DNA from 3 places in the Duganella sp. FT27W genome. Region 1 is predicted to be linked to each of the others. Evidence: predicted binding sites of a transcription regulator. Region 1 holds the regulator's gene; each other region holds the start of a gene.
What was found. The regulator HrcA, encoded in region 1, represses chaperone genes, less so after heat shock. The targets are predictions, from matches to a motif close to TTAGCACTCNNNNNNNNNGAGTGCTAA.

Region 1 (7,552 bases):
CCGTGTGACGGCGAGACCCTGGAAGCGGTCGTGCAAAAAGCGTTTTCGCAACGCCGCAAGGTGATCCGCAACTGCCTGGCCGGCATGTTCACGGAAGAACAAATCGTTGCCGCCGGCATCGATCCCACCCACCGCCCGGAAGTGGTGGGGCTGGCGCAGTACGTGGCGCTGGCGAATATCCTCAAGTCGGTCTGAACGACGGGCAAAAAAAAGCCCGCTCAGGGAGCGGGCTAAATCCAATTCCTTTGCAAGAAGTGGAGGAGACGAGTGCAGTATGCTGCGTCGCGGCATATCACGCCACTTTATTTTTCACATATCCAACATCATCAACGTGAATGTCGCCTCGTCCACTACCGACCAGCTTATGTCGGCTTGACGCACGTAAGGGTCAAGTTGGTGACCGAATTCGGGGCGCGGATCACACCATTCTGGTTCGTCAGGGTGCAAATCAGGTTCTTCGGCTGCGTCAGGATGCTGATACTGTAGACCTCGCCGTTGGTCAGGGTGGCTGCGGTGAAGGTGCCGCTGCTAGCAGTAGCACTGCTGATATCGACTCTGCTGCCACTGCCGTTGATCAGAGTGACGATGTTGGGAGTCGGGGTAGGTTCAGTTGCCGGTGGGACTGGGGGAGTAGTCTCCACCGACACCAGGCCCGAATACGTGCCGCCCACGGTATAAGAGTTCGGATCGCATCTGACCACCGCGCCGATGCTGACCGTGTAGCCGGCCGAACCCTTGCCGCCGGCCACGCCACAGGTAAAGAATTCCGGATTTTGACCGATCGTGATGTCGTACTCGGTGCCGTAGTCGATTTGCTGTGGGAAGGCAAACGACGTGGCGCCCTTGGGCACGACCAGCGTCTGGCCACCATTGACGAGCTGCAGACCATCCACGGTCAGTCCCGACACCGAACCTTGCACCGTGTATTGGGCTTTGCCGCCACATGCCGACAGTAAACTGGCCAGGGTCAGCGCGACTAGCGCGCCTGCGTACGAAAATTTCATGTATTTCTCCGGATATTAAGCTGTAGCGGCGGATAACTGCGGCGTCGTGACGTTAAACACACTTGACCTCGATGGCATCAAGCATGTCTGCGTTGCCAATGGTGCCGATGGCACCTTTGGTGACCGTGCATTGCTGACCAGTAGGTTGCTGCAGTATATTGATGCCGAAGTTAGATTTTTGGCCTATGGTTTTGGGGAATACAAAGGTCGTTGGATTGGTGGTCGATTTCGGTACGTTCACTGTTTCCGATCCATTGGCCAGCACCAGGCCGTCCGTAGTAAGTCCGGACACCGAGCCGCCCAGTTTGCGCTGTTTGGCAACGCAGGTGATCACAACGTAGTAAGCATTGTAAACGTTGGCCTTGCCTTGGTTGGCTGTCGGTGTGCAGACGGCGTAGTCGGGATTCTTGGTGACCGTTACATTGAAGTAATCGTCTACCGCGACCAGTTTTGGAAACGAAAAGGACGTGTACGACGTGGTCGGGTTCGTGGTCAAACCCTGGGTAATCGGTAGCACTTCGCCATTGCCAGTGTTGGTCAGCTCCAGCCCGTCGGCATCCAGCCCCGAGATGCTGCCAGATATTTGCAGGCTGCCGTCGCTGCCGCCGCAGGCGCTCAGGATGGCGCCGCACAGCAGGGCCACGCTTGAGCGCAGATACATATTTTTCATCAGATCTTTCTCCAAAACGAATAGGGGCCGGCAGCACGCACGTGGATAGCACGGGTGCAGCATCTTACACGGGTTTGAGCGGTATTTTAGTGCATTTGGTAACAGCGGTCGCCGCCATGGATGTAACAGCGTGTTAGTGCCGCATGCGGCGCCAGAGGCAGGCCGGCGGCGATCGGTGCGACAATAGTGGCTTCTGCCGACTCATAACGATGCCATCATGACCACTCGTACCCCGCAAGCCTTGCTGTTCGACCTCGACGACACCCTGTGGCCGATCGGCCCCGTGATCGCAGCGGCCGAACTGGGCTGGCACGCCTGGCTGGCCGAACGTGCCCCGCTGGTGACCGACAAGTATACAGTGGAGCAATTGCGCGCGCTGCGCATGACGCTGCTCGAGCGCCAGCCGGAGATGGTGGCCGACTTGTACCAATTGCGCCGCGCCGCACTCGAAGCCGTGTTTCTCGAGACTGGCGCCGATGTTGCCCATATCGACGGCGCCATGGCCCATTTCCACACCTTGCGCAACGCCGTCACCGTGTTCGACGACGTGTTGCCCGCACTTGAACAGCTGCGCACCATGTTGCGCCTTGGCGTGATCACCAACGGCAACGCCGACCTTGAAGTCATCGGCCTGCACCACCATTTTGAAGTGGCGCTGGCGTCGCACAGCTTCGGCCGCGCCAAGCCCGCACCGGAAATTTTCCTGGCCGCCTGCACGGCGATGGGCGTGGCGCCCGAGCACGCCATCTACGTAGGCGACGACTTGCGGCTCGACGTGCAGGGCGCGCAGGCGGTCGGCATGCGCGCGGTGTGGATGAACCGCAGCGGCAGCACCGCCCATCTCGACGCCGGCATTGTGCCTGACGCCATCTGCGCCAGTTTCGACGAACTGCTGGTGTGGGTGAAGGACCAGATGCGGCATAATAAGCAGGACTAACTAAGCAGGACCAACCCCAGGGACACTGAAGATAATCACCATGCAACTCGACACACGCGCCCAAACCCTGCTCAAAGCCCTGGTAGAACGCTATATTGCGGACGGCCAGCCGGTGGGCTCGCGCGCCTTGTCCAAGATCTCCGGTCTCGACCTGTCGCCGGCCACCATCCGCAACATCATGGCCGACCTGGAAGACCTCGGCTACGTGGCCAGTCCGCATACGTCGGCCGGGCGCGTGCCCACGCCGCGCGGCTACCGGATTTTTGTCGATACCTTGCTCACGGTGCAACCGTTCGACGAGCAGTCGGTGGAGTCGCGCATGCGCCTGCAGGCGCCGCAGCCGCAAAAAATGATTTCCAATGCTGCGCAGATGCTGTCGTCGCTGTCGCAGTTTGCCGGCGTGGTGCTGAGCCCGCGTCGCGAATCGGTGTTCCAGCAGATCGAGTTCCTGCGCCTGGGCGAAAAGCGCATTTTGCTGGTCATCGTTGGCCCCACTGGCGACGTCCAGAATCGCATGCTGCTCACCGATGTCGATTACAGCCCGTCGCAGCTGGTGCAGTCGGCCAATTACATCAACCAGAACTACGGCGGCCTGTCGCTCGACGACGTGCACCGCCGCCTGGCAGGCGAAGTGCGCCAGTTGCGCGACGATATGAGCCGGTTGATGCAGGTGGCGGTGGAGGCGGGCAGCGAAGCGATGGCCGACGACAAGGACGACATGGTGATCTCGGGCGAGCGCAACCTGCTGTCGGTCAGCGACCTGTCGAGCAATATGTCGTCGCTGCGGCAAATGTTCGACATGTTCGAGCAAAAGACCGGCTTGCTGCAACTGCTCGACATGTCGAGCAAGGCCAGTGGCGTGCAAATCTATATCGGCGGCGAATCGAGCCTGGTGCCGATGGACGAGATGAGCGTGGTGACGGCGCCGTATACGGCCAACGGCAAGATCGTCGGCACGCTGGGAGTGATCGGCCCCACTCGCATGGCGTACGAGCGGGTGATACCGATTGTGGATATTACGGCCAAGCTGCTATCGAACGCGCTCAGCCATAATTGATTAGCTTGGTTTGTGCGGGCAGGCGACCTTGGTGCAGTTACCATAGATGGCCAGGGCGTGCTCGGCGATGCTGAAACCGCGCTCCTTGGCAATCGCGTTCTGGCGCTCTTCGATGGCTTCGTCGTAAAACTCTTCCACGCGGCCGCAGTCGAGGCACACCAGGTGGTCGTGGTGCGAACCGGCGTTGAGTTCGAAGATGGCCTTGCCCGTTTCGAAATGATTGCGGTTGAGCAAGCCGGCTTGCTCGAACTGGGTCAGCACGCGATAGACGGTGGCCAGGCCCACGTCCATATTGTCGGCCAGCAGGATCTTATAAACATCCTCGGCGGTCAGGTGGCGGACGTCGCTGGTCTGGAAGATGTCCAGGATTTTAAGGCGAGGCAGCGTGGCTTTCAGGCCGCTGGCCTTCAGATCGGTTGGATTATTTCCCATGGTGGACACTCTTATTCTGGTTGGCGATTAGCTAGCCCGTAGTTTAACGCACTCCGCGCCGCGCCGCACACAATCTGCCGCCATCTTGCAGCCCTGGCGGTTTTTTGGCATTTGCAAACTTTTACACTTGCGCCTTGCAAAACAAGGACATATCAGGGATTGTGCTTTATGATATGGCGTTTTTTGGCATTCCGCTTGACCAGATTGAGGACATTTATGCGCGTCACCCAGGCTTTATCGCAGTCGTTGTTGCACGGTTCTACTTCCAAGGTGGTCGCATGTGTCGTGCTGGCCGCAGCGCTGGGTGGCTGCGCTTCCAAAACCACGCTGGGCGAAAGATCGAACGAGGTCAAGGACGCCGAGCCGACGCTGGACGCCAGCAAGGGCGCACAGACCACCACCATCACCAAGCTGCAACGCTTCATGTGGTTCTTCTCGCCGTACCGTCCCGACATCCAGCAAGGTAACTTCGTCTCGGAAGAAATGCTGAACCAGCTCAAGGTGGGCATGACGCGCGACCAGGTCCGCTTCATCTTCGGTACCGCGCTGCTGGCCGACCCGTTCCACGCCAACCGCTGGGACTACGCGTTCCGCATGGCCAAGGGCAGCGGCGAAATCACCACCAGCCGCGTGATCGTGTTCTTCGACAAGGACGGCAAGGTCGAGCGCTGGGAAGGCGGCAACCTGCCGACCGAAAAAGAATACATTGCCCGCATCGCCGGCCCGGCGCCGAAGATCAAGAAGAACCAGGACGCGCCCGAGAACAAGCCGGCCCCGTCCACAGCACCACTGCCAGCGGGCAGCGACAAGGCCAATGCCGCGCCGGTTGGCGTGGGTGTGAGCACAGAAACGAAATAAGCAAGGAAACAGCATGACCGAGATGAATATCGCCATTGCCGGCGCCGGTGGCCGCATGGGCCGCATCCTGATCGAATCCGTCCAGCAGGCCGACGATGCCCGCCTGGCCGGCGCCCTCAACCACGCCGGTGCACCCGGTGTGGGCGAAGATGCCGCCGCCTTCCTCGGCCAGCCGGCCGGCGTGATCGTGGAATCGGACCTGGCGCGCGGCCTGGCCGATGCCCAATACCTGATCGACTTCACCCGTCCCGAAGGCACGCTCGACCACCTGGCCTACTGCGCCGAACACGGCATCAAGCTGGTGATCGGCACCACCGGTTTCGATGAGGCCGGCAAGGCAGCGATTGCCGAGGCGGCCAAGAAAACCGCGATCGTGTTCTCGCCCAACTTCAGCGTGGGCGTCAATGTCACCATGAAGCTGCTCGAGCAGGCGGCCAAGGCGCTGTCCACCGGCTACGACATCGAAGTGGTCGAAGCCCACCACCGTTTTAAAGTGGACGCACCGTCCGGCACCGCGCTGAAAATGGGCGAAGTGATTGCCGATGCACTGGGCCGCGACCTGAAAGAATGCGGCGTGTTCGCGCGCGAAGGCGTGACCGGCGAGCGCGACCCGTCCTCGATCGGCTTTGCCACCATCCGTGGCGGCGATATCGTCGGTGACCACACCGTGCTGTTTGCCGGCATCGGCGAGCGTATCGAGATCAGCCATAAATCGAGCAGCCGCGTCACCTACGCCCACGGCGCACTGCGTGCCTGCCGCTTCCTGGCCGACAAGCCGACCGGCCTGTTCGACATGTACGACGTGCTGTCCCTTAACGGTTAAGCGGGCAAGCACCCGTGGCCGGCAACTTCTCGCTGTCGCACTTCTGGGCGCAAGCCGATGCGGTCAGCCACGCGGTCGCGCTGGTGCTGCTGGCCATGTCGCTGGTGAGCTGGTTCTTCATCCTGGCCAAGCTGTACGGCGCGGTGCGCATCCGCCGCAGCGCGCCGGCCGTGCAAGCGTTCTGGGACGCACCCACCATGGCCGACGGCGTCGCCACCCTGGCGCTGGCCGACCCCGAAAGCATCTTCGTGCCGCTGGCCCGGCAGGGCGCGGCGCAACTGGTCGTGCCCGACCATCCCACCCTCGGTGGCGAGATGGACCGTTCGGCACAGATCACGCGCGTGCTGCGCGCGGCGATCCAGCATTCCACCAACCGCCTCGAAGGCGGCCTGACCCTGCTGGCGTCGATCGGCGCGACCGCGCCATTTGTGGGACTGTTGGGGACGGTGTGGGGGATTTACCATGCGCTGGCTAATATCTCGACCAGCGGCGCCATGCAGCTCGACAAGGTGGCCGGCCCGGTGGGCGAGGCGCTGGTGATGACGGCCGTGGGCCTGACGGTGGCGATTCCCGCCGTGCTGGCGTATAACGCCTTCAACCGCGTCAACCGCCTGACCCTGGCCGAACTCGACGCGTTCGCCCACGACCTGCACGCGTACCTGGTCAAAAAATGAGCTTCGGCGCTTTCAACCACCACCGCCAGCCCGGCCCCATGGCCGACATCAACGTCACGCCGATGGTGGACGTGATGCTGGTGCTGCTGGTGATTTTCATCCTCGGTGCGCCGGTGTGGACCAGTTCGGTCCAACTGGAGTTGCCCAAGGCGCAGGCGCAAAGCGCGCCGCCAGCGCCGGCCACGACCGTGACGGTGGCGATCGACGCCAAGGGGCAGGTGTACTGGAACAACGAGGCGGTGGCGCCCAAGGTGCTCGAGCAGCGCCTGGTGGAGGCGGCCAAGCTGGACGTGCAGCCCGAGCTGCAACTGCGCGCCGACAAGGACACCCGTTACGAGGTGGTGGCGCAGGTGATGGCTGCCGCGCAAACGCACGGATTAACCAAATTGGGTTTCGTTACCGATCCCGGAAAAACAGAGAGTAAATAATGGCAACCGCACAACTGAACGGCGCAGCAATCCTTGATGCCGCAAGCTTCCATGCGGCCTGCAAGGCAGCACTGGGTTTTCCCGACAGCTACGGCAACACCATGGATGCCTGGATCGATTGCCTGAGCTACCTGCGCGACGACGACAACATGAGCAAATTCAAGCTCAAGCCCAACGAAGTGCTGGAAATCGTCATCACCGACTCGGCCGCCCTGACGGCCGCCGCGCCCGATCTGCTGGAAGAAGTCAGCTACTGCGTGGCCGGCATCAACGACCGTTATGACGACTACGGCGAGAAGCCGGCCTTGAAGCTGACCTTGAAATAAACCAGCCCGACCGTACCGGCGGCTGCCTTGGGGGACCTCGAAAAACCGTAGCGGGTCGCGCAGCAGGTTTTTCGAGGTCCCCTCAACCGACGATGGGAATGTCGGCCTTGGCGCCAGTCTCGCCCGGCGCCAGCGTCAGTACTTCGAAACCGGTCTCGGTCACCGTTACCATGTGTTCCCACTGCGCCGACAGCGACTGGTCGCGCGTTTCCACGGTCCAGCCGTCATCAAGCTCCTTGGTGGCCGCGCGACCGGCGTTGATCATCGGCTCGATGGTAAACAGCATGCCCGGTTTCAGGATCAGTCCCTGGCCGGGACGACCGTAATGCGTCACTTGCGGGTC
Region 2 (7,552 bases), on a different contig from region 1:
CCGTCGAGCACCAGCGCCTTGCCGCCATCGACGATCTTGCCGCTGATGGTGCGTTCGTCCTCTTCCGGCGGTTGCACGGTGAAGTACATCTGCCTGCCGCGCGGGTCGATGTTGACGTCGCTGGCCACCACCGGCCAGCTGATGCCGCCGGCCGTATATTCGTACAGCACGGTATCGACTTCGTTAAACCGCTGCAAGGTGATGCGCTGGCCGCCGAACTCGCCGCTGTCGGCGTTGATGCACAAGTCGGAAAACACCAGCATGCCGTAACGCGGCAAGCCGCGCTCGTCGGCGGCCTTGCGCGTGCCGGACGCCTTGGGCGCAGCCAGCACCGCGCACGAGGCCAGCAGCAGAGCGCCGGCCAGCAGCGCACGTTGTTGGTTCTTCATTCGTTGATCGCTTTCCCAAAAGAACAACGGCTGCACCAGGCAGCCGTTGTGGATTCTAAATCTGAAAAATCAGATTAGAACGAGTGTTTTACGCCCAGGTTGAACGCTTTGTCGCCCGTACCGCTTTCGGTGTTGTTACCAACGGTGTAAGCAGCGCCGTTCTTGTTGTTGATTTTAGCGAAAGCAACATAGGTGCTGGTGCGCTTCGACAGCGCGTACGAGTAACCGACAGCCAGTTGGGTAGCATCGCGGTTCAGCGGATCTTTGTCGTTTTTACGGGTGTACGAAGCCATCACGGTGCCAGCGTCGCCTACTGGTGCGGTCAGACCAACCAGTGCGTTGACGGTGTTTTCCGAGTTGCCGTAAGGAACGGTGCTGTATGCGTTAGGCACTGCAACGTTCGAGCTGTTCAGGCCCTTGTTGTTGCCGTAAGCAAAGTAAGCTTTAACAACTTTGAAGTTGTAGTTCACACCAACCAGGGTGTTGTAGCCGTTACGCAGGTTAGGATTGGTTGCGGTGTCGTTGTTGTGCGTGTTGTACGCGATACCAACGTTCAGGTCGCCATTGGTGTACAGACCCGACGCGCCGATTTGACGCTGCGCGCCCGAATCGCCAGCTTGTTCGCCCAGGCTGTACGAAACCGAACCCGAGAAACCGTAGTAGCTAGGGGTTTTGTACACAACAGCGTTGTCGTTGCGGGTGCCGGTCGTGACGTTAGCCACGGCGCTGGTCGAGCCCACTGGGAACAAGTTTTTGGCGGTACCGGCCATGCCCATTGCGAACGGGTCAGCCACGTCGCGCAGAACTTCGTAGTAAGGGGTGTACTGACGACCCAGGGTCAGGGTACCGGCAGTTTTCGAGCTCAGACCAACATAAGCTTCGCGGTTGAACAGACGGTTGGTGGAGTTGTCCAGTGCGCCGTCGTCGGTTTTTACGCCGGCTTCCAGTTTGAAGATAGCGCTCAGACCGCCACCCAGGTCTTCAGTGCCTTTGAAGCCGATACGCGAAGCCGAAGCAGTGCCGCTACCCAGTTTGGTAACGTTACCGTTGATACCGCCACGTTCAGCGACGATACCGGCATCGACGATACCGTACAGGGTAACGTTCGATTGTGCCATTGCGACGTTGCTCAGGGCGCCCAGGATGGCGATGGAGATCAGGGATTTTTTCATTCTTTATTTCCTTCAGTTGTATTGCTATCAAAAGGTAAAGCTAGTAGTGCGGCTCAATTCGGTTGCTTATCGACGCCTGCTCGGACGCCGTTGGGCGTGAGGGCTTACTCCCCAGCAGCCACTGCTTGCTTACCGTGGCGCTATCGGCACCGGAGGCGGTACTCTACAGCTGCTTGGTTACCTGGCTGGTACAAAAACGTTCATGTTGCCCCGTTGTCGTGCTTGCCAGACATCCAAAACGCCCGTATTTTATCGCATCGCAATATTTCATGCCGAGCAAGCGAACCAGCCCCGTTTTTTCCGCACGATGAACATGACTTGACAGTCCGTTGTACGGTCTGTCTGTGTCACTGTGCATGTCATGCACCAGCTACTACATCGTGGTCGGACCAAGTAAAAATAGCTACATTGCTATTTACGACGCTATTTTATAACGAAGAGCTCGTGTTAACCCCCAACTCATTGCTAATAAGCTTACAACTTGTCATCTGGTTTGCCACTGAAATATTCCCGGAAGTGTCAAAAACCAACTTTGAAACCGGTATTACAGGCGTGTGACAGGGTTAACTTCTGTTCCAAATGCAACTTTCAGGGACATATCAGCATTTTGTAAGTAAATGCTACCTGTTGTGCCGTAGCCACAAAAACTGCACCACTTCGTGCGCTTACCGCCCCAAACAGGGGCGCGACGCACCGAAAACGCCGCCTTGCATATGAGCAAAACTCATGTGCTGCATTTTCCGATGCCCCTTGCCGACTTGATTGTCAGGGCCGCGATCCACCGCACGCGCTCTGGTAAAATAGCATCATTTCCTCCCATGTCCGGCCTGGCCGGGCATCAGCTTGAAGCGCCCCAACCACCTATGTTTAGTTTCTTCAAGAAAAAACCTGTCGCCCCTGAAGTGCCGCAGGTGTCCGCTCCGGTCCCAGCATCGGTACCGGCTCCGGTGCCGGCCACGCCAGCGATTATTGTCACGCCCGACCTGCCGGACCTGCTGCCGATCGAGGAGCCGGCGCAAAAGCAATCGTGGATGTCGCGCCTGAAGGCGGGATTGTCCAAGACGTCGAGCAACCTGTCGCTGCTGTTCGTCGGCGCCAAGATCGACGACGACCTGTACGACGAGCTCGAAGCAGCACTTTTAATGGCCGACGCCGGTGTCGATGCCACCGAGTACCTGCTGACGGCGCTCAAGCGCAAGGTCAAGGAAGACAAGCTGCTCGATGCGGCTGCCGTCAAGGCCGCGCTCAAGCAATTGCTGACCGAACTGCTGCTGCCGCTGCAAAAGCCATTCGAACTGGGCCGCCACCAGCCAATGGTGATGATGATCTCGGGCGTCAACGGCGCCGGCAAGACCACCACCATCGGCAAGCTGGCCAAGCACATGCAGTCGAACGGCCAGTCGGTGCTGCTGGCCGCTGGCGACACGTTCCGCGCCGCCGCCCGCGAGCAATTGATGGTCTGGGGCCAGCGCAACAACATTACCGTGATTTCGCAAGCATCGGGCGATCCCGCTGCCGTGTCGTTTGACGCGGTGCAGTCGGGCAAGGCGCGCGGCCTCGACGTCGTGATGATCGACACCGCCGGCCGCCTGCCCACCCAGTTGCATCTGATGGAAGAATTGAAAAAGGTCCAGCGCGTGATCGGCAAGGGCATGGACGGCGCCCCGCACGAAACCTTGTTGGTCATCGACGGCAATACCGGGCAAAATGCGCTGGCGCAAGTAAAAGCGTTCGACGACGCCCTCAAGCTGACCGGCCTGGTCATTACCAAGCTGGACGGCACTGCCAAGGGCGGCGTGCTGGCTGCCATCGCGCGCGTACGCCCTGTGCCCGTGTACTTTATTGGCATCGGTGAAAAAATCGAAGACTTGCAGCCGTTTGTCGCGGCCGAGTTTGTTGAAGCGCTGCTCGGCTAATCACGGATAACCACACCATCAGAATGATCGAATTCCGCAACGTCTCCAAGCAGTACTCCCCCGATGCGGTGGCGCTGCGCGACCTCTCGTTCAACGTTGACAAGGGCGAACTGGTGTTCCTGGCCGGCCCGTCCGGCGCCGGCAAGTCCACCCTGCTGAAAATGATCGCCGCCGTGGAACGTCCCACGGCGGGCCAGGTGATCGTCAACGGCAAGGATATTTCGCGCATCCGCTCATCGGCCGTACCGTTCCTGCGCCGCAAGCTGGGCCTGATCTTCCAGCAGCAGCGCCTGCTCACCGACCGCACCATCCTGGCCAACGTGATGCTGCCGCTGCTGGTCACCGGCTCGTCGCACCGCGAAGCCGAGCAACGCGCCCGCGCCGCGCTCGACAAGGTAGGACTGCTCGAACGCGCCAGCGCCCAGCCGCTGGCCCTGTCCGGCGGCGAACAGCAGCGCGTATCGATCGCGCGCGCCATTGTCAACCGGCCGCAGGTGATCCTGGCCGACGAACCCACTGCCAACCTCGACCGTGCCAGCGCCAACAAGGTGCTCGATGCACTCAAGGCCTTCCACTCGGTGGGCGTGACCTGCCTCATTTCCAGCCACGACGAGCAAATGCTGGACGCCGCCGCGCGCGTGATCCGGCTCAACCATGGTCAACTGGAGGTGGCGCCATGACTTACTGGTTCCGCCAGCACCATTACGCGCTGTCGGTCGCGCTGGTGCACCTGCGCCGCGCACCGGGCAGTTTCCTGTTCAATATATTAGTGGTGGCGATTGCGCTGGCGCTGCCGTTCATGGGTGCCACCCTGCTCGACAATGTGCGCCCCATGTCCGAGCAGTTGTCGGTCGATCCCGAGCTGAGCATCTTCCTCAAGCAGGATACGCCGCGCCAGCAGGCCGAAGAACTGGCCGTGCTGCTGCGCCAGGCCGTGCCCGACAAGCAGGCCAAGATCATTTTCACCGAGCGCGAAAAAGCGCTGGAGACGCTCAAGGAAAAAAGCGGCCTGGCCGACGTGCTGACCACCCTGGGCGAAAACCCCTTGCCGGACAGCTATGTGCTGAAACTCGATGCGTTCCGTCTGGCCGAGTCCGGCGGCGACGTGGATGTGCTGGCCGAGCAGATCCGCGAGCTGCCCGGGGTCGACACGGTGCAAGTCGATTCGGCCTGGGTCAAGCGCCTGGCCGCCCTGCTGGGCATCCTGCGCCTGGCGCTGCTGCTGCTGGCGGCCACGCTGGGCACGGTGGTGGTGGCCGTGGTGTTCAACACCATCCGTTTGCAAGTGCTGACCCAGCGCGAGGAAATCCAGGTTTCCAAGCTGATCGGCGCCACCGACAGCTTCATCCACCGCCCGTTCTATTACACCGGTGCGCTGCTGGGCCTGTGCTCGGGCGCGCTGGCGCTGGGTGCGGTGGCCCTGGCGCTGCGCCCGCTCAATGCAGCAATCGCCGAGTTCGCTCGCCTGTATGCGTCGGAATTCCAGCTGACGCCGTTGTCGCCGCCGCTGATGGCCGGCTTGCTGGCCCTGTCCGCCGGGCTGGGCCTGATCGGCGCCGTCCTGTCGGTGCAGCGCCACCTGGCGCGCGTGCAATAATCTCTCACCGCCGCAACCGCCTGGTTGCGGCGCCTCAGGTGCGGCCGCGCACCGACTTCCCAAGCCCCTCCCCTCAGCATAGGCACGACATTAAGTCCAGTCTAAGCTGCAACGCGCACACTCCATACATGGAAGCGATGAGCTTCATCAAGCTCATAGCAAATTTACTATCAAGGTCATAGATTTGCAGTGATTGGCACTCTCGGACAGAGAGTGCTAATATATGAACACTGCAGAGCTAATCAATGTCTTTGTAGCAACCAGCAATCATCGAGCGAAGGAAATGAAAATGACTATGATGTCCGCAACGACCTCGTTGGCCCCTGCCAACAACAGTGCTCTGGGACTCGGGTTCACTGGCAACCTGGGGAACCTGGACGCCTATATTTCGGCTGTCAACCGCCTGCCGATGTTGACGCACGCCGATGAGGTATCGCTGGGTAAACGCCTCAAGGAAAGCAATGATCTGGCCGCCGCGCAGCAACTGGTGCTGTCGCACCTGCGCCTGGTGGTGTCGATCGCCCGTGGCTACCTCGGTTACGGTTTGCCGCACGCCGATCTGATCCAGGAAGGTAATATCGGCCTGATGAAGGCGGTCAAGCGTTTCGACCCTGACCAGAACGTGCGCCTGGTGTCGTATGCCATGCACTGGATCAAGGCCGAGATGCATGAGTACATCCTGAAAAACTGGCGCCTGGTCAAGGTGGCAACCACCAAGGCCCAGCGCAAGCTGTTCTTCAACCTACGCAGCCACAAGACCGGTCTCGATGCAATGAGCCCGGCGCAAGTGGACAGCCTGGCGAAGATGCTCGACGTCAAGCGCGAAGAAGTGATCGAGATGGAAACCCGTCTCAGCGGTCGCGACATCGCGCTGGAATCGCCAACCGATGACGAAGACGACAAGTTCGCGCCGATCGCCTACCTGTCGTCCGAGCAATCGGAACCGACCCGGGTGCTGGAAGCGGAGCAAGTCACGCGCCTGCAATCGGAAGGCCTGGAGCAGGCGCTGGGCAAGCTCGACGCACGCTCGCGCCGCATCGTCGAAGCGCGCTGGCTGGCCAACGACGACGGCTCGGGCGCCACGCTGCACACGCTGGCGGAAGAGTTCGGTGTATCGGCCGAGCGCATCCGCCAGATCGAGTCGGCAGCGTTGAAGAAAATGAAGGGTTCGCTGGCGGCGTACGTTTAATCCGCACTGCCAGCCGGTGTCGGGCCCAGCGGGCCCGACACCAAGCAGTAAAACCCGCGTCACGCTGACCGCGTACGGGGTAGCAGCTTCTTATTCAGCCAGGCTTTTCGCCAACAATTCGCCCACCAGCTGATTCATATCAACGCCACGTGCTGTTGCTTGTGCATTTAATTGCGCAACCAGGTCGCTATTCAATTTGACGGCAAACGGTACCAGGCCCAGGGCCTGGTCGCGGCGGCGCTGTTCGCGCTTGTCGATCACTTCCGGCGCCTTGCCGAAGCTGGACGCGTGGCCCGCCGACATTTTGCCCATGATTTTTTTGGCATCGGCCTTGGCCAGTTCGGTCTTGCGCATGGTAATTCCCTGTGAGTGTTTGCTAAGTGCCGACATTCTACGCAGCTTGGGCGCTGCCGGTGCGGTTTGTTTGCCCCTGAGCCGTTACGGCTTAACCGTGCGACACACAAATGATAGTTTTGTTAAGATTTTTAACCATAATATTCAGAGAGGTCAAGATGAAGAAATCCATTTTGCGCCAGCTGATCGTCCTGCCCCTGCTGACGGTCGTAATGGCCGGGCTGTATGCCTGTGGCTCGGCATCCGGCACCAGCCGCGCCGCTGCCTTAGCACAGCAGCAACCGTTCAACACCACCTACGTGCTGGCGCAAGGCGCCAGCGCCATGATCGCTCCAGCCGCCCAGCCCGCTGCCAGCGGCAAGTCCGGCACGCTGGTCGCCCCTGTCGTGCGCCTCGACCGCGTCAATGACAGCCGCTGCCGCGAAGGCGCCGTGTGCGTCTGGGCCGGCTACATCAGCTACAGCTTCAGCCTCACCCGTCCGGACGGCGCCACCAGCAATTTCGTCCTGTCCGACAGCATGCCCAACGGCGCCACCAGCGTCACGCAGGACGGCCTGACCTTCACCCTGGCCGGCGTCGAACCGCAAGCGGTGCCGCCCAAGAACGACATCATTCCCGATTACCGGGTCAGCATCCGGGTGAGCAACGTGGCGGTCGCGCCGCAGCCCAAGCCGGCCTAACGGGATAGTTGATTTATTGCCAGCAGGATCGGGTAAGCTATCGGTAACTTCCGCCCCGAGAGCTACCGCCATGATTCTGCGCCACCGTTCGATCCTGATTTCCACCATCATTGTCACCCTGGCGCTGCCGCCAGCCTGGGCCAAAACGCCGGTGGCAACCGGTACCGGCGGTGCAGTGGCCACCATCAGCGAGCCGGCGTCGAAAGCTGCGATCGCCATCCTCAACCAGGGCGGCAACGCCATCGATGCGGCAGT
Region 3 (7,552 bases), on a different contig from region 1:
CCGTGTATGCCGCTACTCGCCCGACGGCGACCTGCTCGAAACCATCCGCGTGCCGGTGCGCAATCCCGCGTCGTGCACGTTCGGCAGCCCGGACTTCAAAACGCTGTTCATCACCACCGCCAGCGAAGACAACACACCCGAGCAACTGAAGGAATTCCCGCTCACGGGCGGCCTGTTCGCGGTGCGCGTGGATGTTGCCGGCATTCCGGCGGCACGCTTCGGCTAACGCTATCTGACGCGCCGCCGCTGCGGCGGCGCGTTCTTCCATGACTCGATTGTTGTGCCGCGCAAGGCGGCAGGGGGAGGTGCGCACTGGTGGTTGGCAGTTCCGTTTCATCCAAAACAAAAAAGACACTGGAGATAACATGAATTTCAAGAAAATGCTTGCCGCGTTCTGCGGCATGGCGCTGACCTTGGCCGCCTCGACGGCCTCGGCACAAAGTTTCGCCAACGGCGCCGATGTGGGCTGGGTCAGCCAGCAGGAGTCCGCCGGCTATGCGTTCTACAACAGCAGCGGCGTCAAGACCGACCCGTTCGTGCTGCTGAAAAATCTGAACATCAACGCCATCCGCCTGCGCGTGTGGGTCAAGCCTGGCTGGAACGATGGCGCCGATGTGCTGTACAAGGCCAAGCGCGCCGCAGCGCAAGGCCAGCGCATCATGATCGACTTCCACTACAGCGACAGCTGGGCCGACCCCGGCCAGCAAACCAAGCCGTCCGCGTGGGCCAACCATACCCTGGCGCAGCTGAACAACGACGTGTACAGCCATACCCAGGGCACGCTCAACTACCTGAAATCGAACGGCATCAACGTCGAGTGGGTGCAGGTCGGTAACGAGATCAACAGCGGCATGTTGTGGCCGGAAGGGAAGACCACCAGCTTCGCCAACCTGGCCGGCCTGATCAACAGCGGCTACAACGCCACCAAGGCCGTGTTCCCGAACGCCAAGGTGATCCTGCACCTGGCCAACGGCTACGACAACGCAGTGTTCCGCTGGTTCTTCGATGGCGTCAAAGGCGCGGGCGCCAAGTGGGACGTGATCGGCATGTCGCACTATCCGCCGCCATCGGACTGGACCAACTACAACAACAAGATCTCGATCAACATGAAGGACATGGTGGCGCGCTACGCCAAGCCGGTGATGGTGACCGAGGTGGGCATGGACTGGACGCAAGCTGCAACGTCCAAGGCCATGGTGGCCGACCTGCTGACCAAGACCAAGGCGCTGGGCTCCAACGGCCTGGGCGTGTTCTACTGGGAGCCGCAGGCGTACCCGAGCTGGCAGGGCTATACGTTTGGCGCACTGGACGGCAGCGGCAAGTTCACCATCGCGCTCGATCCCTTCTGAGCGTAATTGCAGGTTGGCGGGAATCAGGGGAGAATGCGTCGTTTGAACCTCCGAGACGCATGATGAAAAAAAATCCTCCCCGCTACCTGCACCTGGCACCGGCAGACGAACTGCCGGTACTCGAAGCGCTCGATAACTTCAAGGCCGTGCTGGTGGTCGATGTGGACGTGCTGGAAACGGTACGCTGGGACATCAGCCGCTGGCTGATCGAATCGGGCTGCAGATACGCCATGGTATGGGGCAAGGATGCCGCGCAGTGGCAAGAATCGATCGACGACGCTCACCTGGAAGCAACCAACTACGAAGACGTGGACGAAGCCGACGTGGTGATCACCACGTCGCACGAAGACGACGACCTCTCCGAAGCATTCTGGTTCGCCCGGCACCGCGCCAGCCACCCCGCGCACGAGCTGCACGACACCCTGATCGTGCACCTCGCCGACGCGCCGCGCCGCGAGGAAATCGAGGACGAGTTCCACGACGCTTGATGTTCAGCTAACACCATTGACCGGAATCAGCCGTCAGGGTCTGCGCCGGTGTAACGTCTCAGTGGATGGGACGGCGCGATGGAGGCGGCATATGAACGGTAAACGTATCTATTATTCCAGCAATAACTGGCTGTCCTATTATATTTGCCAGCGGTATTACGGGCAGCGGCACTATGCGTGGTGCGCGCCATATTTCGATGCCCGTTCCAAGTTGAGTTCATATAACCTGGTGCCGCCGAGCTCCAATCCTCGCGAGATTTACTGGAACCTGCGGCGCGACGTGGACGGTCGTGACCGGCATTCGATCAAGGTAGCGGAAATCCGGCGCGGTATTCAAAAGGGTGCCGCCCTTAATCTGAAAGCGGGTAATATCGACAATATGCAGTATCGGGAAATCCTCGACATTGTCAAACAGTCCCAGTTGCAAGACTTTGCACCGCTGATGTTCGTCATACCGCACCACAACGTAGCAACCTTGCTGGCGTCTGTGCCAGTCAAGCTGAGAGCCCATCCGTTTTCTGAGGAATACATCATCAGAAGTCTGCCCCGGGATCTCTTTGATGCCTTTGAGCTTTAAGCCGGAGACCTGTCATGAATATCTTAGCCTACCTCGAACCAGTTCCCTTCCATACCGCCAACGAAGCACTGTTCTACTGTTATCGCGCCTTCGATCAACTGGCCTGGCCCCAAGAAATGCGCGGTGATTTTTTCCACGATGCGCCTGGTTGCGAGCCAGCACCCGAGAGCCGCGCGCTCACGCTGGCCATCCTGGCCGGCATCGCCGAACAGGAGCAATGTCCGCTCGATCAGCTCGGCGCCAATACGCTAGGCGCGTACGCGCGCGCGCTGGGCGAAGTGGGTGACGTTCTCACGGCCCGTCTGCCCGGACTTGACGCCGGGCGCGGCGATGCGTTGCTGCGCCAAATGCGCGCCGACGTACACTAATCGCCAGACGTCAAAAAGCCCGCGCAGGCTTGATGCTTGCGCGGGCTTTTTTTATCGGCCGATGTTTTGGCCGATCGGCAATTACATCATGCCGTCCATACCACCCATACCGCCCATGCCACCCATACCGCCCATGCCGCCAGCTGCCTTGTCGTCAGCCGATTCAGCGATCATGCAGTCGGTGGTCAGCATCAGGCCAGCGATCGATGCTGCGTTTTGCAGTGCCGAACGGGTGACTTTTGCTGGATCCAGAACACCCATTTCGACCATGTCGCCGTAGGTGCCGTTGGCGGCGTTGTAACCGTAGTTGCCGGTGCCGGCCAGAACCGCTGCCACGACGACCGAAGCTTCTTCGCCGGCGTTTTGCACGATCATGCGCAGTGGCTCTTCCATCGCGCGCAGCACGATCTTGATACCTGCGTCCTGGTCTGGGTTGTCGCCTTTCAGGCCAGATACTTGAGCACGAGCGCGCAGCAGGGCAACGCCGCCGCCAGCCACGATGCCTTCTTCCACGGCAGCGCGGGTAGCGTGCAGTGCATCTTCAACGCGGGCTTTTTTCTCTTTCATTTCGACTTCGGTGGCAGCGCCAACCTTGATCACGGCAACACCGCCGGCCAGCTTGGCCACGCGCTCTTGCAGTTTTTCACGGTCGTAGTCCGAGGTCGCTTCTTCGATCTGCACGCGGATTTGCTTGACGCGGCCTTCGATCGCAGCAGCCTGGCCAGCACCGTCGATGACGATGGTGTTTTCTTTGCCGACTTCGATACGCTTGGCTTGGCCCAGTTCTTCCAGGGTGATTTTTTCCAGGGTCAGGCCGACTTCTTCAGCAACAACCTGGCCGCCGGTCAGGATGGCGATGTCTTCCAGCATGGCTTTACGACGGTCGCCGAAGCCTGGAGCTTTCACAGCAACGGTTTTCAGGATGCCGCGGATGTTGTTCACTACCAGGGTGGCCAGTGCTTCGCCTTCGATGTCTTCTGCGATGATCAGCAGTGGACGGCCGGCTTTGGCAACTTGTTCCAGTACGGGCAGCAGGTCACGGATGTTCGAGATTTTCTTGTCGCACAGCAGGACGAATGGGCTGTCCAGGGCGGCAACTTGTTTCTCCTGGTTGTTGATGAAGTATGGCGACAGGTAGCCGCGGTCAAACTGCATACCTTCAACGATGTCCAGCTCGTCGTTCAGCGACTTGCCGTCTTCCACGGTGATCACGCCTTCTTTGCCGACTTTTTCCATCGCTTCAGCGATGCGCTCGCCGATCGACGCATCCGAGTTGGCCGAGATCGCGCCAACTTGGGCGATTTCTTTGGTGGTGGTGGTTGGCTTGGCGATTTTTTTCAGTTCTTCGACGGTGGCAGCTACTGCCTTGTCGATACCGCGTTTCAGGTCCATCGGGTTCATGCCTGCGGCAACGAACTTCATGCCTTCGCGCACGATAGCCTGGGCCAGCACGGTTGCGGTGGTGGTACCGTCGCCGGCGTTGTCGCTGGTGCGGGAAGCAACTTCCTTGACCATTTGCGCGCCCATGTTTTGCAGCTTGTCTTTCAGTTCGACTTCTTTGGCAACCGATACGCCGTCCTTGGTGACGGTAGGGGCGCCGAACGAGCGCTCCAGTACCACGTTACGGCCTTTAGGGCCCAGGGTTACTTTAACGGCGTTGGCCAGAATGTTGACGCCTTCAACCATTTTGGCGCGCGCTGCGTCGCCGAAGATTACTTCTTTAGCTGCCATGTTTTTTACTCCAGTAAGGTATTAAGTGGGAATCGTTGACCAGTGATTGCAAATGCAATTACTTGGTGACGATCGCCATGATGTCTTCTTCGCGCATGACCATCAGTTCCTGGCCGTCGATCTTGACGGTCTGGCCGGCGTATTTGCCGAACAGGACGCGGTCGCCTACTTTGACATCCAGAGGACGCACTTTGCCGTCTTCCAGGATCTTGCCATTGCCAACGGCCAGGACTTCGCCTTGATCCGGTTTTTCAGCAGCCGCATCAGGGATGATCAGGCCGGATGCAGTCTTGGTTTCCTGGTCGAGACGTTTGACGATAACGCGATCGTTCAAAGGGCGAAGGTTCATACAAAACTCCTTAATTAACAATGGTACAGTTTGTTGCTGTTTCAATCACCTTGCGGGGATTGCCGCAGCGGAAAGTGGGACAAGAGACTTTGTTAGCACTCTCTCATAACGAGTGCCAATTATAGGGACGACATCCCTGTATTTCAAGGCACAAGATTTGTGAAAGCGCAAAAAAGCAGCGTTGTGATGTATGAGAGGCAACAGATTCCGGCGATATCGGCTAAGAACCTATCCCGGTAGGGAATGAGGCGCTGCTTGCGCGCCTCGGCAGCGGGGCCGGCGTTGCTCGTCATCGCATGGCCCGCCATGCTTCTTCCTCGCGCCTTGCCCCCGCTACCGAGGCATCGCAATCCGCTGCCTCCTCCCTACCGGGATAGGTTCTAAGTCGAAGGCTGCAAGGCGATCACAGCCATGCCGGCCAGGGCCAGGCCGGCGCCGGCCATGTCGTAACGGGTGAGCGCCACGCCGTCCACCAGGCGCAGCCACAGCAGCGCAACGGCGATGTAGGCGCCGCCGTATGCGGCATAGGTGCGCGCCGCGCCGGTGGGATGCAAGGTCAGCAGCCAGGCGAACAGGGCCAGCGACAGGGCGGCCGGCAGCAGCAGCCACGGCGACTTGTCCTGGCGCAGGACCAGCCAGGGCAGGTAGCAGCCGACGATTTCGGCAATGGCGGTGATGAAGAAGAGAGCGGCGAGTTTGATGAAATCCATGCCGTCATGATACCGGGTGGGCGCAGCAGCGGGGCGCATAAAAAAAGCCGGCAATCACGCCGGCTTCGGTTACCACGATTGCATCACCACTCGGCGACGCTGCCATCTTTGTGGCGCCAGACCGGGTTGCGCCAGTCGCCGGCGTTCTTGCTGGCGGCGATCACGCGTTCTTCGTCCACTTCCACACCCAGGCCAGGCTTGCGCAGCGGCGCGCAGTAGCCGTCGACGATCTTGAAGTCTTCCTTGTTGATCACGTAGTCGAGCAGCTCGCCGCCCTTGTTGTAGTGGATGCCCATGCTTTGTTCTTGCAGCACGGCGTTGTACGACACGAAGTCCACCGCCAGGCACGAGGCCAGCGCGACCGGTCCAAGCGGGCAGTGCGGCGCGAGCGTGATGTCGTAGGCTTCGGCCATCGAGGCGATTTTCAGGCACTCGGTGATGCCGCCGGCGTGCGACAAATCTGGCTGCACGATCGACAGGCCACCGGCCGCGAACACGTTCTTGAACTCGAAGCGCGAGTACATGCGCTCGCCGGCTGCCAGCGGGATCGAGGTCATCTCGGCCAGGCGCGGGTAGTATTCGGCTTGCTCGGCCAGGACCGGCTCTTCCACGAACAGCGGACGGAACTGCTCCAGTTCGCGCAGCAGGGTCTTGGCCATCGGCGCGGCCACGCGGCCGTGGAAGTCCAGGCCGAACTCGATGGTGTTGCCGAACGCTTCGCGGATTTCCGCCACGCGGCGCACCGCTTCATCGACCGCTGCCGACGTATCGAGCAGGCCCAGTTCTTCGGTGCCGTTCATCTTGAAGGTGTCGAAGCCGCCTTCCTTGAGTTTGCTGATCTGTTCGATGATGTCGGCAGGACGGTCGCCGCCCACCCAGCTGTACATCTTCATGCGGTCGCGCACCAGGCCGCCCAGCAGTTCGTACACGGGCTGGCCCAGGACCTTGCCCTTGATGTCCCACAGCGCCTGGTCGATACCGGCGATCGCGCTCATCAGGATGGCGCCGCCACGGTAGAAGCCGGCGCGGTACATGGTTTGCCACAGGTCGTTGATGCGCGACGGGTCCTGGCCGATCAAATACGGTTCCATTTCCTGGACGGCCGTTTCCACGGTGCGGGCGCGGCCTTCGATGACCGGTTCGCCCCAGCCGACTACGCCTTCATCGGTTTCGATTTTCAGCAGCATCCAGCGCGGTGGAACACGGTAGGTCGTCAGTTTGGTGATTTTCATAGGGGTGATGAATGAGAGTAAGTTCAATGAACAGCACACAGTCTAAAACGGCGCCCCGCTATGGAAATATGATTAATTCGCCACAAACCATATCATTATCGAATACCAGAAATAAACAAGTCAGCTATCTGATATCAAGATAGCTGATAGTGATTTTTTTATATCTGTCGGACGCCCGCCGCGCTTACACTCGGCGTCATGATAGACATTTCCACGCCTGCCATCGCCGCCGTCGCTGCGCACGCCATCCTGCTGCAGCGCGGCGGCCGCACCGGCGGTGTCCTGCGCTGGGACGCAGCCGGCAACTGCTGGCGCTGGTCCGATCCGCTGACCGGCCTGTTGTACAACTGGCCGTCTGCAGCCGCCACTGCCACGCCGCCGGCACCGCCTGCCACGGCCGCTACAGTCGCAACGGCGGGCAGCTTGCGCTTGTCCGAAAGCGCCTGCGCGCTGGCCGCCTGCGCCTCCGGGCGCCTGCTGCTGGGGCAGGGCAAGCGGTTGGGGTTGGTCGAGTTGCCGGCGGCTGGCAGTGTCGCCAGGACGCTACAGTCGCAAGTGTTGTTGACGGTGGACGCGGCCGAGCCGCGCACGGCGATCAGCGACGGCTGCACCGACCGCGCCGGCAATTTCGTGTTCGGCACCGCCAATACCGCCAGCGACCAGCGCCCGATCGGCAGCTTTTACCAGCACTCGCAACGCCACGGCCTGCGCCGGCTGGCGCTGCCGGTGGTGGTGCGCGCGGCCGGCA

Region 2: rpoH (RNA polymerase sigma factor RpoH) is a predicted target of HrcA. The motif match lies at 5,268-5,294, and genes of this name have one in related genera.
Region 3: groES (co-chaperone GroES) is a predicted target of HrcA. The motif match lies at 4,955-4,981, and genes of this name have one in related genera.

What each region holds. Positions count from the first base shown of each region.
Region 1 covers NZ_WHIV01000006.1:245,889-253,440, reverse strand. The annotation lists gene rsmA (16S rRNA (adenine(1518)-N(6)/adenine(1519)-N(6))-dimethyltransferase RsmA) at 1-195, shown strand, start outside; gene F8197_RS26785 (hypothetical protein) at 363-1,004, opposite strand; gene F8197_RS26780 (hypothetical protein) at 1,057-1,674, opposite strand; gene F8197_RS26775 (HAD family hydrolase) at 1,892-2,611, shown strand; gene hrcA (heat-inducible transcriptional repressor HrcA) at 2,652-3,668, shown strand; gene fur (ferric iron uptake transcriptional regulator) at 3,669-4,100, opposite strand; gene F8197_RS26760 (outer membrane protein assembly factor BamE) at 4,317-4,958, shown strand; gene dapB (4-hydroxy-tetrahydrodipicolinate reductase) at 4,972-5,781, shown strand; gene F8197_RS26750 (MotA/TolQ/ExbB proton channel family protein) at 5,796-6,455, shown strand; gene F8197_RS26745 (biopolymer transporter ExbD) at 6,452-6,883, shown strand; gene F8197_RS26740 (barstar family protein) at 6,883-7,209, shown strand; gene map (type I methionyl aminopeptidase) at 7,292-7,552, opposite strand, start outside.
Region 2 covers NZ_WHIV01000005.1:198,197-205,748, reverse strand. The annotation lists gene F8197_RS22955 (hypothetical protein) at 1-389, opposite strand, end outside; gene F8197_RS22950 (porin) at 464-1,561, opposite strand; gene ftsY (signal recognition particle-docking protein FtsY) at 2,425-3,477, shown strand; gene ftsE (cell division ATP-binding protein FtsE) at 3,501-4,157, shown strand; gene ftsX (permease-like cell division protein FtsX) at 4,154-5,074, shown strand; gene rpoH (RNA polymerase sigma factor RpoH) at 5,364-6,263, shown strand; gene F8197_RS22925 (hypothetical protein) at 6,354-6,617, opposite strand; gene F8197_RS22920 (hypothetical protein) at 6,776-7,297, shown strand; gene ggt (gamma-glutamyltransferase) at 7,368-7,552, shown strand, end outside.
Region 3 covers NZ_WHIV01000002.1:944,369-951,920, reverse strand. The annotation lists gene F8197_RS10460 (SMP-30/gluconolactonase/LRE family protein) at 1-226, shown strand, start outside; gene F8197_RS10455 (glycosyl hydrolase 53 family protein) at 366-1,349, shown strand; gene F8197_RS10450 (hypothetical protein) at 1,412-1,837, shown strand; gene F8197_RS10445 (hypothetical protein) at 1,929-2,414, shown strand; gene F8197_RS10440 (hypothetical protein) at 2,429-2,782, shown strand; gene groL (chaperonin GroEL) at 2,864-4,513, opposite strand; gene groES (co-chaperone GroES) at 4,572-4,862, opposite strand; gene F8197_RS10425 (YnfA family protein) at 5,243-5,572, opposite strand; gene dgoD (galactonate dehydratase) at 5,656-6,804, opposite strand; gene F8197_RS10415 (SMP-30/gluconolactonase/LRE family protein) at 7,003-7,552, shown strand, end outside.